Regions from separate parts of the Pseudomonas veronii genome, predicted to be linked through region 1. Evidence: riboswitches for the same ligand, from Rfam matches in the RefSeq annotation. Region 1 holds a riboswitch; each other region holds the start of a gene.
What was found. Region 1 has a riboswitch for cobalamin ahead of cobO (cob(I)yrinic acid a,c-diamide adenosyltransferase). Riboswitches for the same ligand answer to the same signal wherever they lie in the genome.

Region 1 (4,274 bases):
AACTGATCGTGATGCGCGCCCAGGACGTCAGCGCACAGAACCTGCAAACCGGTGACCTGCTGTTCTTCGCCACGGGTGGCGGCTCGCAGGTCAGCCACGCCGGGATCTATGTCGGCGAAGGGCGCTTTGTGCATGCGCCGCAGACGGGCGGTACGGTGAAGCTGGACACCTTGTCCAAAGCCTACTGGCAGAACGCCTACCTGAGCGCCAAGCGCGTGTTGCCGGCTGAGCACTTGGCCCGCAACCCCTAAGCCAAACCAGGATCCAAATGTGGGAGGGAGCTTGCTCCCGATGAGGGCGTGTCAGTCCATGCATTCAGTGACTGACCCACCGCTATCGTGGGCAAGACGAATCGTCGCACCGCCCCTCCCACATTTGTAATAGTTACTTAGCCGCAGAAACCCGCCACACCTTATTCCCCACATCGTCCGCCACCAGCAAGTCGCCCTGCTTGTCGATGACCACGCCAACCGGTCGTCCCATGGCTTGTTCTTCGCTGTTGAGGAACCCGGTCAGCACGTCCACTGGCGGCCCCTTCGGCTTGCCGCCCTCGAACGGTACGAAGATCACCTTGTAGCCGCTGTGCGGCTTGCGGTTCCACGAGCCGTGCTGGCCGATAAACGCACCGTTGATAAAGGGCGCTGGGAGTTTGCTGCCCTCGGCGAAGGTCAGGCCCAGCGAGGCGGTGTGTGGGCCTACGGCGTAGTCCGGCGCAATGGCTTTGGCCACCAGGTCCGGGTTCTGCGGTGTGACGCGTACATCCACATGCTGCCCGTAATAGCTGAAGGGCCAGCCATAAAAGGCGCCATCCTGGACCGAGGTGATGTAGTCCGGCACCAGGTCGCTGCCGATCTCGTCGCGCTCGTTCACTGCCGTCCACAGCTTGCCGCTCTGCGGTTCCCAGGCCATGCCGTTCGGGTTGCGCAGGCCGGAGGCGAAGATACGGTGCTGGCCGCTGGCGCGGTCGACTTCCCAGATCGCCGCGCGGCCTTGTTCCGCTTCCAGGCCGTTCTCGGCGACGTTGCTGTTGGAACCGACGCTCACATACAACTTGCTGCCGTCCTTGCTGGCCACCACGTTTTTCGTCCAGTGATGGTTGATGCTGCCCGCTGGCAGGTCGATGACCTTGCTGCCGGCGGCCTTGATCGCGGTTTCGCCGGTCTGATAGGGAAAGCGCAACAGCTTGTCCGAATCGGCCACGTACAGGTCATTGCCCACCAGCGTCATGCCGAAGGGCGAGTTGAGGTTTTCCAGGAACACGGTGCGGGTCTCCGCGACCCCGTCATGGTCGGCATCGCGCAGCAGGGTGATGCGGTTCGGGCTCGGCACACCGGCGCCGGCGCGGCCCATGACTGTCTGCATCACCCAACCCCGCACGCCTTTGGCGTCGTCCGGCTTGGGCGGCGCGTTGGTTTCCGCCACCAGCACATCGCCATTGGGCAGTACATACAGCCAGCGCGGGTGGTCCAGGCCTTCGGCGAACGCCACCACCTGGGTGCCGGCGGCGGCCGTGGGCTGGGTGCCCGCCGGCCAGCCGATGGCCGGGGCGATGTTCACAGTGGGGATCAGGGTCTTGTTCGGCTCCGGCAGCTGCGGTGAAGGCCCGGTGCCATCGGACACCTTCAGGGTCGAGCTTTCCCCGCAGGCGGCGAGGGTGCCCGCGAGCATGATCAGTAAGGCGAGTCTTGTTTTATGCATGGTTTTCTCCTGGATGCCTGTAAGGGTAGAGGCGCCCGATGCGGCGATGGTTCAAGTGCAAGGCCAGCTTTAATTGACGCTCCACCCCCAACCCACTAACCTTCGCCGCTTGTTCCAGGTGCTCTGTGACCCACGGGTCGACTGAGTGAAACAGGGAAGCCGGTGAGTGAGCGCACTTGTACACAGTGCTGCCGCGATTCCGGCGCTGCCCCCGCAACGGTAAATGAGTCAAGACGGTGCTGTTTGCCACTGTATCGCCCGCGATATGGGAAGGCGCGCCGTCGGCGTGCGCTCTAGCGCGCCACTCATGAGCCCGGAGACCGGCCTGGATCATCCAACAGCATCACGGTGGGCGATGCTTGGCTGTCTGTTGTTGTTTTTTCCTGCCCGCCGTTTTTTGTCCAGCCCCAACGGAGAGCTGCCATGACCGATTCCCCCGAGCGCGACGAACGCCATCTGGCGCGCATGCTGCGCAAAAAAGCCGTGATCGATGAACGCATCGCCAATTCCCCGAACGAATGCGGCTTGCTGTTGGTGCTGACCGGCAACGGCAAAGGCAAGAGTAGCTCGGCGTTTGGCATGCTGGCCCGCGCCATGGGCCACGGCATACAGTGCGGCGTGGTGCAGTTCATCAAGGGGCGCAACAGCACCGGCGAAGAACTGTTCTTCCGCCGTTTCCCCGAGCAAGTGCGTTTCCATGTAATGGGCGAGGGCTTTACCTGGGAAACCCAGGACCGCCAGCGCGACATCGCGGCCGCCGAGGCCGCCTGGGCGGTGTCCCGCCAATTGCTGCAAGACCCGAGCATCGGCCTGGTGGTGCTGGATGAGCTGAACATCGCGCTCAAGCACGGCTACCTCGACCTCGATCAAGTCCTCAGCGACCTGCAGGCCCGCCCGCCGATGCAGCACGTGGTGGTCACCGGCCGTGGCGCCAAGCCTGAACTGATCGAAATGGGCGACACCGTCACCGACATGGGCATGCTCAAGCATGCGTTCCAGGCCGGTATCAAGGCACAGAAAGGCGTCGAACTTTGAATCAGCCCCGCCATTGCCCGGCTGTCTTGATCGCCGCACCGGCGTCCGGCCAGGGCAAAACCACGGTCACCGCCGCGCTGGCGCGCTTGCACCGCAACCTGGGGCGCAAGGTGCGTGTGTTCAAATGCGGCCCGGACTTCCTCGACCCAATGATCCACGAGCGCGCCAGCGGTGCGCCGGTGTATCAATTGGACATGTGGATGGTGGGTGAGCAGGAAAGTCGCCGCCTACTGTGGGAAGCAGCGGGGGAGGCGGACCTGATCCTGATCGAAGGCGTGATGGGGCTGTTCGACGGCACACCTTCCAGCGCCGACCTGGCGCGGCACTTCGGTGTGCCGGTGCTCGGCGTGATCGATGGCACGGCCATGGCGCAGACCTTCGGCGCCCTGGCCCTCGGCCTGGCACGCTATCAGCCGGACTTGCCGTTCGCCGGCGTGCTGGCCAACCGCGTCGGCACCCTGCGCCATGCGCAATTGCTCGAAGGCAGCCTCACCGAAGGCCTGCGCTGGTATGGCGCGTTGTCCCGCGAGACTGCTATCGAATTACCCAGTCGCCACCTGGGCCTGGTGCAAGCCAGCGAACTGAATGACCTCGACCTGCGCCTGGACGCCGCCGCCCAAGCGTTGGGCAGCAGTTGCGAGGTTGCGTTGCCGCCGCCGGTCACCTTTGCCGCACCGCCGGTAACCCGCGCCGAACCGTTGCTGGCTGGCGTGCGGATCGCCGTCGCGCGTGACGAAGCCTTCGCCTTCACTTACGGTGCCAGCCTCGATCTGCTGCGGGCGATGGGCGCCGAGTTGAGCTTCTTCTCGCCGATCCATGATCGCCAATTGCCAGACGCCGACAGCCTCTATCTGCCCGGTGGTTACCCGGAATTGCATCACCAGGCGCTGTCGGAAAACACCGCGATGCTGGAGGCGATCCGTGCCCATCACGCTGCCGGCAAACCGCTGCTCGCCGAGTGTGGCGGCATGCTCTATCTACTGGACTCGCTCACCGATGTCGACGGCCTCCGCGCCGGACTGGTCGGCCTGCTGCAGGGCGCTGCGGTGATGCAAAAGAAGCTCGCGGCGCTGGCTCTGCAAAGCGTCGAATTGCCCGAGGGCGTGTTGCGTGGGCACACCTATCACCACTCGCTGACCAGCACCGACTGGGTGCCCATTGCCCGTGGCGTGAGCCCCAATGGCGGGCGCGGGGCCGAGGCGGTGTATCGACAGGGGCGGCTGACCGCTTCCTACGTTCACTTCTACTTCCCCTCCAACCCCCGGGCCGTGGCCGCTCTGTTTGCGCCCGAGCGAGTCGCACCGCACGCTGCGCCACAGCACGAATCCACGGTGGAAGCGGGCTTGCCCGCGATAGGCTCATGACCGACAACGCTTTCCCCCAGGCCGAGCGCGACGCCGTCTACCGTGCCATCGCCGAACGCCGTGACATGCGTCACTTCAGCGGCGGTGACGTGGCTCCCGAACTGCTGCAGCGCTTGCTCCAGGCCGCACACCAGGCGCCGAGCGTCGGCTTGATGCAGCCGTGGCGTTTTATCCGCA
Region 2 (4,274 bases), 270 kb from region 1:
CCCGCCGATCTTCGTGGCTACCTGATAGAACGCATGGTTGGGAATACCGGAATTGATATGCACCCCGCCGTTGTCCTCATAGGTCTGCACGAAATCGTCCATATGCCCAGGCTGAGGGTCCTTGCCCAGCAGCTTGTCATCGAACGCGGTGCCCGGCGCTTTCATCGAGCGCAACGCAGTGCCTTTGATTTTCTTGGTAAACAACCCTTTGCCGATCAACCAATCCGCATCTTGCGCCGTTTGCTGCAGCGCGTACTGCTTGATCAGTGAGCCGAACACGTCGGACAGCGACTCGTTCAACGCACCGGATTGATTGAAATACATCAGCTTGGCCTCATCCTCGGTCACACCGTGGGCCAACTCATGGCCAATGACATCAAGGGCTATCGTGAACCGGTTGAATAGTTGCTGATCGCCATTACCAAACACCATCTGGCTCGAGTTCCAGAATGCATTGTTGTAGTTCTGGCCAAAATGAACGGTCGCGTCCAGCGCCATACCGGCGTCGTCTATGGAGTTGCGGTCGAAGACCTGATCGAAAAAATCGAATGTGGCGCCCAACCCATCGTAGGCCTCGTCCACCGCCACATCACCACTGACGGGTTGCCCTTCGCCACGGATCAACTTGCCCGGCAGGCTATCGGCGCCCTCGGCGCTGTAGATCGAACGCCGTTTTTCGGCGCCCATGGGCAGGGCCATGTGGGCGGCCCCTTTGGCGGGTACGGCAACCATGCGCAACGAACGGAACGTGCTGTCTTTGGCGCGTGTGCGTAACGCGACTTCCCGTTGCGCTTTATCGCCGTTGCGGGCGATCTGGTCGAGCATGTATGGCGGGATCAGGCAGAAAATCGGGTTGCGATGCTGGCGAACACACATTGGCTGGCTCCATTTTGGCGTGGGGTGAACGTCCGGGTAACCGTTCAAGAATAGTCCTGCCGTGGCGGCTTGGGCCAAATTGTCATGAAGCTATGCTGCAGTAGTGTTAATCCGAGGACTGCGAGGAACTTACAATGCCCCCACGCGCCACCAAAATCGACCTTTCGCACCGCCCCCGGCTCGCCGACCTGCGCCCGTTGCTCGCGGCTGGCCCCAGCCTCATGGAGGCCAGGGCGGCGACTGCGCGTGTCACCGCGGCCAAGGACCTGCAGGACCGGCGCGGCTACGCTGAAGCGTTTCTCGACCGCTTCGTGGTGCCATGGCCCACGGTGGATGAAGCCCTGCTGGCTGACGTACAGCCGCTGCGCCTGGACTACACGCATTTCTCAGTGACCATGTCGCGCTCGAGGCGACTGGCACTCTACGTGGGCGCCAATATCGATGGCGCACAGCATGTGGATATCATCCGCAGCAACGACGCCTGGGCCTACGACGGCCGCCTGCCCATCAGCGCACAGGTGGGTGATGCGCTCTACACCGACAATGGCCTGGACCGCGGTCATCTGGTGCGCCGACAGGACCCCAACTGGGGTGACGCGGCCAACATCGCCAATGCCGACACCTTCCACTTCACCAACTGCTCACCGCAGATGAGCGGGTTCAACCAGAAGACCTGGCTGGAACTCGAGGACTACATTCTCGATAACACACAACGCTGGAAAGCCCGGGCCACGGTGTTTACCGGCCCGGTGTTGGCGGACGACGACCGCGTCTACCGGGGCGTTAAAATCCCCAAAGCGTTCTGGAAAGTGGTCGCCTACCTCAGCGACGACGGCAAGCCCTGCGCCAGCGCCTACATGATCGACCAAAACCGCGAGCTGGGTCAGCTCGACCTCATGTTCGGCCAGCTCAGAACCTACCAGCGCAGCGTGATTCAGATCGAACGCTTGACCGGTATCCGCTTCGCCAACCTGGCCGACTACGATGGTTTCAGCAATGAAGAGCGCGCCACGGGGACGCGAATTGAAGCGCTGATCCAGGGCCCTGAAGATATTCGTCTGTAACCGGACGACCTAAGGCTATATCGCCCCGCCGTGATCGACTACCATACCGCGCCGGTTCCCAAACGGGACTAATAGGGAATCCGAAGCGCGGTACACCGCGCCAATCGGAACTGCCCCCGCAACTGTAGATGCCGAGCCCGCTCCCCCACTGCCACTGGACCCCGTCCGGGAAGGCCGGAGCGTGGCGACGACGCATCAGTCAGGAGACCTGCCGGCCCAGCAAAATCACTAACCGGCGGGGTGTCCGGGAAGGACATCCTTGCCTGCCTCACCCGCAGCGGTCGAGGGCGTGTTTCCGAACCGTACACCCCCTGTTCCAGGTACGGCTCCAAGGAGATTGCCCAATGCTGCCACGCGTTACCGCCCTGCTCACCGGCCTGGGCCTGTGTGCCCTGGCCCAAGCGGCCCCCACTCAGTACCCGCTGACGGTGGAGAACTGCGGCAGCAGCCTGACCTTCGCGCAAGCGCCCGCCCGCGCCGTGACCATCGGCCAGGCTGCCACCGAAATGCTCTATGCCCTCGGCGTGGGCGATAGAGTGGTCGGCACGTCGCTGTGGTTCAACAACGTGCTGCCACAGTTCAAGGCGCTGAACGACGGCATCGAACGCCTGGCCAATAACGAACCGAGCTTCGAGTCGGTGATCGCCAAGCGCCCGCAACTGGTGGCGGCCGAGCTGGAATGGGTGGTCGGCCCGCAAGGCGTGGTGGGCACCCGCGAGCAGTTTCATGAGTTGAAGATCCCCACCTACCTGCTGCCCTCCGACTGCGAAGCCAAGAACAACCGGGTGGGCGCCGACGGCACGCGGCTGGAGCCGTTCCGCATCGACACGATCTACAAGGGCATCCGCCAGTTGGCGGAGATTTTCGACGTGCAGGATCGCGGCCAGCAACTCAACGATGAACTCAAGGCGCGCCTGGCCAAGTCCGTCGCCACCGTGCAAGCCAAGGGGCTCAAGCAGGCCAGCGCGCTGGTGTGGTTTTCCAGCGCCGAGATGGCCAGCGATCCCTATGTGGCCGGTCACAAGGGTGTCCCCGAGTTCATGCTGCAAACGCTCGGCCTGCGCAACGTGGTGCAGTCTGATGAGGAATGGCCCGCCGTCGGCTGGGAAACCATCGCCAAGGCCAACCCCACCGTGCTGGTGATCGCCCGCATGGACCGCCGCCGCTACCCGGCCGACGATCATGCACAGAAGCTCGCCTTCCTGCGCAGCGACCCGGTGACGCGCAACATGGACGCGGTGAAACACAACCGCATCATCATCCTCGACGCCATGGCCCTGCAGGCCAGCGTGCGGACCTTCGAGGGTCTTGAACAACTGGCTGCGGCCATCGACGGCTACGACCTGCCGAAATGATACGAACCCTACTCGCCCTGGTATTGCTACTGATCGCCGTGCTCGCCGGCGTGGCCATCGGCGAAACCGCCATCGCACCGCAGGTGGTGTTGCAGGTACTCGCCAACAAACTGTGGGCGGCCGGCTACGTGCTGGACCCGATCGATGAAGGCGTGGTGTGGAACTACCGCCTGACCCGCGCCCTGGTCGCCGCCGCATGCGGGGCCGGGCTGGCCACCTGCGGGGTGATTTTGCAGTCGTTGTTGCGCAACCCCCTGGCCGATCCTTACCTGCTGGGCATCAGCGCCGGCGCTTCGACCGGCGCAGTCCTGGTGGTGCTGATGGGCGTCGGCGGCGGCTTGGTTTCGCTGTCGGTCGGTGCGTTCGGCGGAGCGATGGCGGCGTTTGCGCTGGTGGTATTGCTCGCACGGGCCAGCGGTTCGTCCAGCGGCACCGGGCAGATCATCCTCGCAGGCATTGCCGGCTCGCAGCTGTTCAATGCGCTCACCGCGTTCCTGATCACCAAGTCGGCCAGCTCCGAACAGGCGCGCGGCATTCTGTTCTGGCTGCTGGGCAACCTCAGCGGCGTGCGTTGGCCGTCGGTGTGGCTGGCGGTGCCGGTGGCGGTCGCCGGGTTGGCGGTGTGCCTGTGGCATCGTCGGGCGCTGGATGCGTTCACCTTTGGGCGCGACTCGGCGGCCTCCCTCGGCATCCCGGTGCGCCGCGTGCAATGGGTGCTGGTGGGCTGCGCGGCGCTGGTCACGGCGGTGATGGTATCGATTGTCGGCTCCATCGGTTTTGTCGGGCTGGTGATTCCCCATGCCGCGCGCCTGCTGCTCGGCACCGGGCACTCGCGCCTGTTGCCGGCCAGCGCATTGGGCGGCGCGCTGTTTTTGATTGCAGCGGATGTACTGTCGCGCACCTTGATCAAGGGCCAGGTGATTCCGGTCGGCGTGGTCACTGCGCTGGTCGGCGCGCCGGTGTTTGCACTGATTCTGAT
Region 3 (4,274 bases), 1.0 Mb from region 1:
AAACCGGTATTGGCCGCTTGCAGATGGGAGCGGTAGAACAGCACCGCCGCCACCGGGCACTCAGGATTCCAATCCAACTGCCAGTCGTTGAGGCACGCATTGGCCTTACGCGGGTGATAAATCGCGCTGCGCGCCAGGGTTTGCGGCTCGGCCCAGGCATAGTCGCGGCCCAGGTAGGCGCTGGCCAGGCAGCGATAAAAATCCAGCGCATTACCCAGGCCGCCCTGGCGCAGGAACTGCCACAGGCGGTCACGCGCTGCGGCATCCACGGTGCTGAGGCCGCTGAGTTCCGGGTCGGGGCGGTCATCCCCCGGCACCAGGATCAGCGTGACCCCGCGCTCGGCCAACGCCACCAGACGCTCGACGCCGTAACGCCAATAGCCGATGCCGCCGTGCAGGGAAATCAGGATGACCTTGGCGTGGCGCAGCACTTCATCGACGTACAGGTCCACCGATGCATGGTTCTGCACCTGCATCGGGTTGGCCAGGCGCAGGCTCGGGTAATCCTCGGGCAACTGCTGGGCCGCTTCGGCCAGCAGCGCCAGGCTGGAGTCGCCGCTGCACAGGATCACCAGCTCGGCGGGGGTTTGCCCAAGGTCGGCAATGTTGTCGTCCGCGACGAAACCGCCGGGCTGGGTCCTGAGCAGGTGCACGGGTTAAACGCTGAGGGCGGCGCGCAATTGCGCTTCGAGGCCCGCCGCGTCGAGGTCCTGGCCGATCAGCACCAGGCGCGTGATGCGCGCTTCGTCGGCGCTCCAGGCGCGGTCGAAGTGTTTGTCGAAGCGCGTGCCCACGCCCTGGATCAGCAGGCGCATCGGCTTGTTCGGGATCGCCGCGAAGCCTTTGACGCGCAGGATGCCGTGCTGCACCACCAATTGGCTCAGGGCGTCGAGCAGCAGGGCTTCGTCGGACTGGGGCAAGTCGATGGAAATGGAGTCGAACGCATCGTGATCATGATCATGATCGTCTTCACCTTCGTGATGATGATCGTGATGGCTGTGGCGACCGTCGATGTGCTCTTCAGAGCCGGCGCCCAGGCCGATCAAGACGTCCAGCGGCACCCGACCGCTGCTGGCTTCGATGATCTTCACCGCCGGCGGCAACTCTTCGGCGACTTCCAGGCGCACGCGGGCCAGGTCGTCGGGGCTGATCAGGTCGCACTTGTTGAGGATCACCAGGTCGGCGCTGGCCAGTTGGTCGGCGAACAGTTCATGCAACGGTGATTCGTGGTCCAGGTTCGGGTCGAGTTTGCGCTGGGCGTCGACCTGATCCGGGAAGGCGGCGAAGGTGCCGGCCGCCACGGCGGGGCTGTCGACCACGGTGATCACCGCATCGACCGTGCAGGCGTTGCGGATTTCCGGCCACTGGAACGCCTGGACCAAGGGTTTTGGCAGGGCCAGGCCGGAGGTTTCGATGAGGATATGGTCAAGGTCGCCGCGACGGGCAACCAGTTCGCGCATCACCGGGAAGAACTCTTCCTGCACGGTGCAGCACAGGCAGCCGTTGGCCAGTTCATACACGCGGCCGTTGGCTTCTTCCTCGGTGCAGCCGATGGAGCACTGTTTGAGGATTTCACCGTCGATGCCCAGCTCGCCGAATTCGTTGACGATCACCGCGATGCGACGGCCCTGGGCGTTATCGAGCATATGGCGCAGCAAGGTGGTTTTGCCCGAGCCGAGAAAGCCGGTAACGATGGTGACGGGGAGTTTGGCCAGTGTTTTCATCGGATGCCCTTGGGGGCGGGCATACGGGACGATAGGCCCTGCGCGACGCGCAGCAGCAGATTTCGTCACCGGATCACCCCGCCCGGTTGAATTGAAAAATCGGTTGCGAGGCAGGTCTCCTGGCTTGGGGCTTGCGGGTCTTGCGACCGGCGCTGGCTGCGCCTTCCCGCCTTGATGGCAGTGGCGTGGCAGTCAGATAAACCCTTCACAGTTGCGGGGGCAGCCGCGGCTTGAACCGCGTTCCCTTCTTAGCTTCGGCCTGGGCCGAAGAACCTCGAGGGTGCAAGGCTACAGGGGCTCAGTCAATTTGACTACCGTCGCCCTGCATGCTTTCCTACACACCTTGTTTCGGGTGCCCTTCACAGGGTGAAACGGGAAACCGGTGCGTCATAGCGATATGACCAGTCCGGTGCTGCCCCCGCAACGGTAAGCGAGCGAAGCGTCACGGCCACTGTGCGTTGTGCATGGGAAGGCGATGCTTTCAGGACTCAGTTCAAGAGCCCCCTCGCAAGCCCGGAGACCGGCCCGAAAAAAATCATCTAACAAACCCGCGGTGGGCGGGCGCTGTTTGAACCCTGCGTGCCTGGCTCGCGGGTTTTGCATGCGCTCGTGTCACCCTGAACCCCTGAAGGGACGCGCCATGTCGATCATCAGCAGCACCTCGTCTAGCACCAGCAGCACCGCCACCCTGAGCCAACGTCTGGGCGCCGCCATCGGCGCGTCGATCCTCGGCGCGTGCCTGGTGTATTTCGCCGGGTTCTCGCATATCGAAGCGGTACACAACGCCGCCCACGATACCCGCCACAGCGCCGCGTTCCCGTGCCATTGAGACCTGCCGACATGATCAAGCGTATTGCGCAAACCGCAGGTTTCAGTGGGCTGCTGGCCGCCCTGTTGTTGACCTTGCTGCAAAGTTTCTGGGTCGCCCCGCTAATCATGCAGGCGGAAACCTTTGAAAAAGCCCCGGCCGCGACGCAAGTGGTACACGAGCACGCCGCCGGCACCGCTGCACACGCCCATGACGCCGAAGCCTGGGAGCCGGAAGACGGCTGGCAGCGCGTGCTGTCGACCACCGGCGGCAATCTGGTGGTGGCGGTCGGTTTCGCCTTGATGCTCGCCGGGCTCTACACCCTGCGCGCGCCGACTCGCACGGCTCAAGGCCTGCTGTGGGGCCTGGCCGGTTACGCGACCTTCGTCCTGGCGCCAACCCTGGGCCTGCCGCCGGAATTGCCGGGCACTGCCGCCGCCGACCTGGCACAACGGCAGATCTGGTGGATCGGCACGGCGGCCTCAACCGCGGCCGGTATCGCGCTGCTGGTATTCGGTGGCAACTGGCTGCTCAAAGCGCTGGGCGCGGCAATCCTCGTGGTGCCTCATGTGATTGGCGCTCCGCAACCTGAAGTGCATTCGATGCTGGCCCCTGAGGCTCTGGAAGCACAGTTCAAGATCGCCTCGCAACTGACCAACATCGCGTTCTGGTTGGCGTTGGGGCTGATCAGCGCCTGGTTGTTTCGCCGCAACCGCGACGATCGATACACCGCATGACCCTCGTGGTCGGCCTGGGCTGCCAGCGCGGCTGCGAGTTTCAAGCCCTGCTGGACCTGCTGAACGCCGCCCTCGCCGAGGGCGGTATCGAGCGCCATCGCATCACCGCCCTGGCCAGCCTTGATCGCAAGCAGGATGAACCGGGCTTGCTGGCCCTGGCCCAATGGCTGAACCTGCCGCTGCACTGCTTCAGCGCGGCGCACCTGGCGATGTATGACGACCGTCTGAGCCACAGGTCCGCCGTCGCCTTTGCCCATACCGGTTGTTACGGCATCGCCGAAAGCGCCGCCCTGGCCCTGGCCGAACAACTCGGCGGCGCCCCTGCGCGCCTGTTGGTCCCGCGCAAAAAATCCGCCCGGGCCACCTTGGCATTGGCCTGCGTCGACTGAAACCGCGATAATCGCCGCTTCCGATCATGAGCGTTCCTCATGCTCGCGCGTTTTTTCACAGGATTTCTCCATGACCGTCTACTTCATCGGCGCCGGCCCCGGCGACCCGGAATTGATCACCGTCAAAGGCCAGCGGCTGATCCGCAGTTGCCCGGTGATCATCTATGCAGGGTCGCTGGTGCCGGCGGCGGTACTGGAGGGGCATCAGGCCGAACAGGTGGTCAACAGCGCCGAACTGCACCTGGAACAGATCATCGAGCTGATCAAGGCCGCCGATGCCAAGGGCCAGGATGTGGCGCGAGTCCACTCCGGCGATCCAAGCCTGTACGGCGCAATTGGCGAACAGATCCGCCTGTTGCGCGAGTTGGGCATTGCGTTCCAGATCATTCCCGGCGTCACCGCCGTGGCCGCCTGCGCGGCGCTGCTGGAGACTGAACTGACCCTGCCGGACATCGCCCAGAGCGTGATTCTCACCCGCTACGCCGATAAAACCCGCATGCCCGCCGGTGAAGACTTCGACAGCCTGGCCCGCCACGGCACGACCATGGCGATTCATCTGGGGGTCAATCACCTGGAGAAGATCGTCGCCGAACTGCTGCCGCACTATGGCGCGGAT

Region 2: it holds a riboswitch for cobalamin, as region 1 does, so the genes downstream of both, PverR02_RS21780 (ABC transporter substrate-binding protein) here and cobO (cob(I)yrinic acid a,c-diamide adenosyltransferase) in region 1, are expected to answer to the same signal.
Region 3: it holds a riboswitch for cobalamin, as region 1 does, so the genes downstream of both, cobW (cobalamin biosynthesis protein CobW) here and cobO (cob(I)yrinic acid a,c-diamide adenosyltransferase) in region 1, are expected to answer to the same signal.

Annotation. Positions count from the first base shown of each region.
Region 1 covers NZ_CP018420.1:5,045,873-5,050,146, reverse strand. The annotation lists gene PverR02_RS22990 (C40 family peptidase) at 1-251, shown strand, start outside; gene PverR02_RS22985 (PQQ-dependent sugar dehydrogenase) at 385-1,698, opposite strand; cobalamin riboswitch at 1,798-2,041, shown strand; gene cobO (cob(I)yrinic acid a,c-diamide adenosyltransferase) at 2,122-2,733, shown strand; gene PverR02_RS22975 (cobyrinate a,c-diamide synthase) at 2,730-4,097, shown strand; gene bluB (5,6-dimethylbenzimidazole synthase) at 4,094-4,274, shown strand, end outside.
Region 2 covers NZ_CP018420.1:4,778,128-4,782,401, forward strand. The annotation lists gene PverR02_RS21770 (M4 family metallopeptidase) at 1-876, opposite strand, end outside; gene PverR02_RS21775 (DNA/RNA non-specific endonuclease) at 1,011-1,940, shown strand; cobalamin riboswitch at 1,976-2,170, shown strand; gene PverR02_RS21780 (ABC transporter substrate-binding protein) at 2,285-3,295, shown strand; gene PverR02_RS21785 (FecCD family ABC transporter permease) at 3,292-4,274, shown strand, end outside.
Region 3 covers NZ_CP018420.1:3,997,081-4,001,354, forward strand. The annotation lists gene cobN (cobaltochelatase subunit CobN) at 1-653, opposite strand, end outside; gene cobW (cobalamin biosynthesis protein CobW) at 657-1,724, opposite strand; cobalamin riboswitch at 1,817-2,016, opposite strand; cobalamin riboswitch at 2,058-2,267, shown strand; gene PverR02_RS18070 (CbtB domain-containing protein) at 2,365-2,553, shown strand; gene PverR02_RS18075 (CbtA family protein) at 2,565-3,269, shown strand; gene PverR02_RS18080 (cobalamin biosynthesis protein) at 3,266-3,658, shown strand; gene cobM (precorrin-4 C(11)-methyltransferase) at 3,729-4,274, shown strand, end outside.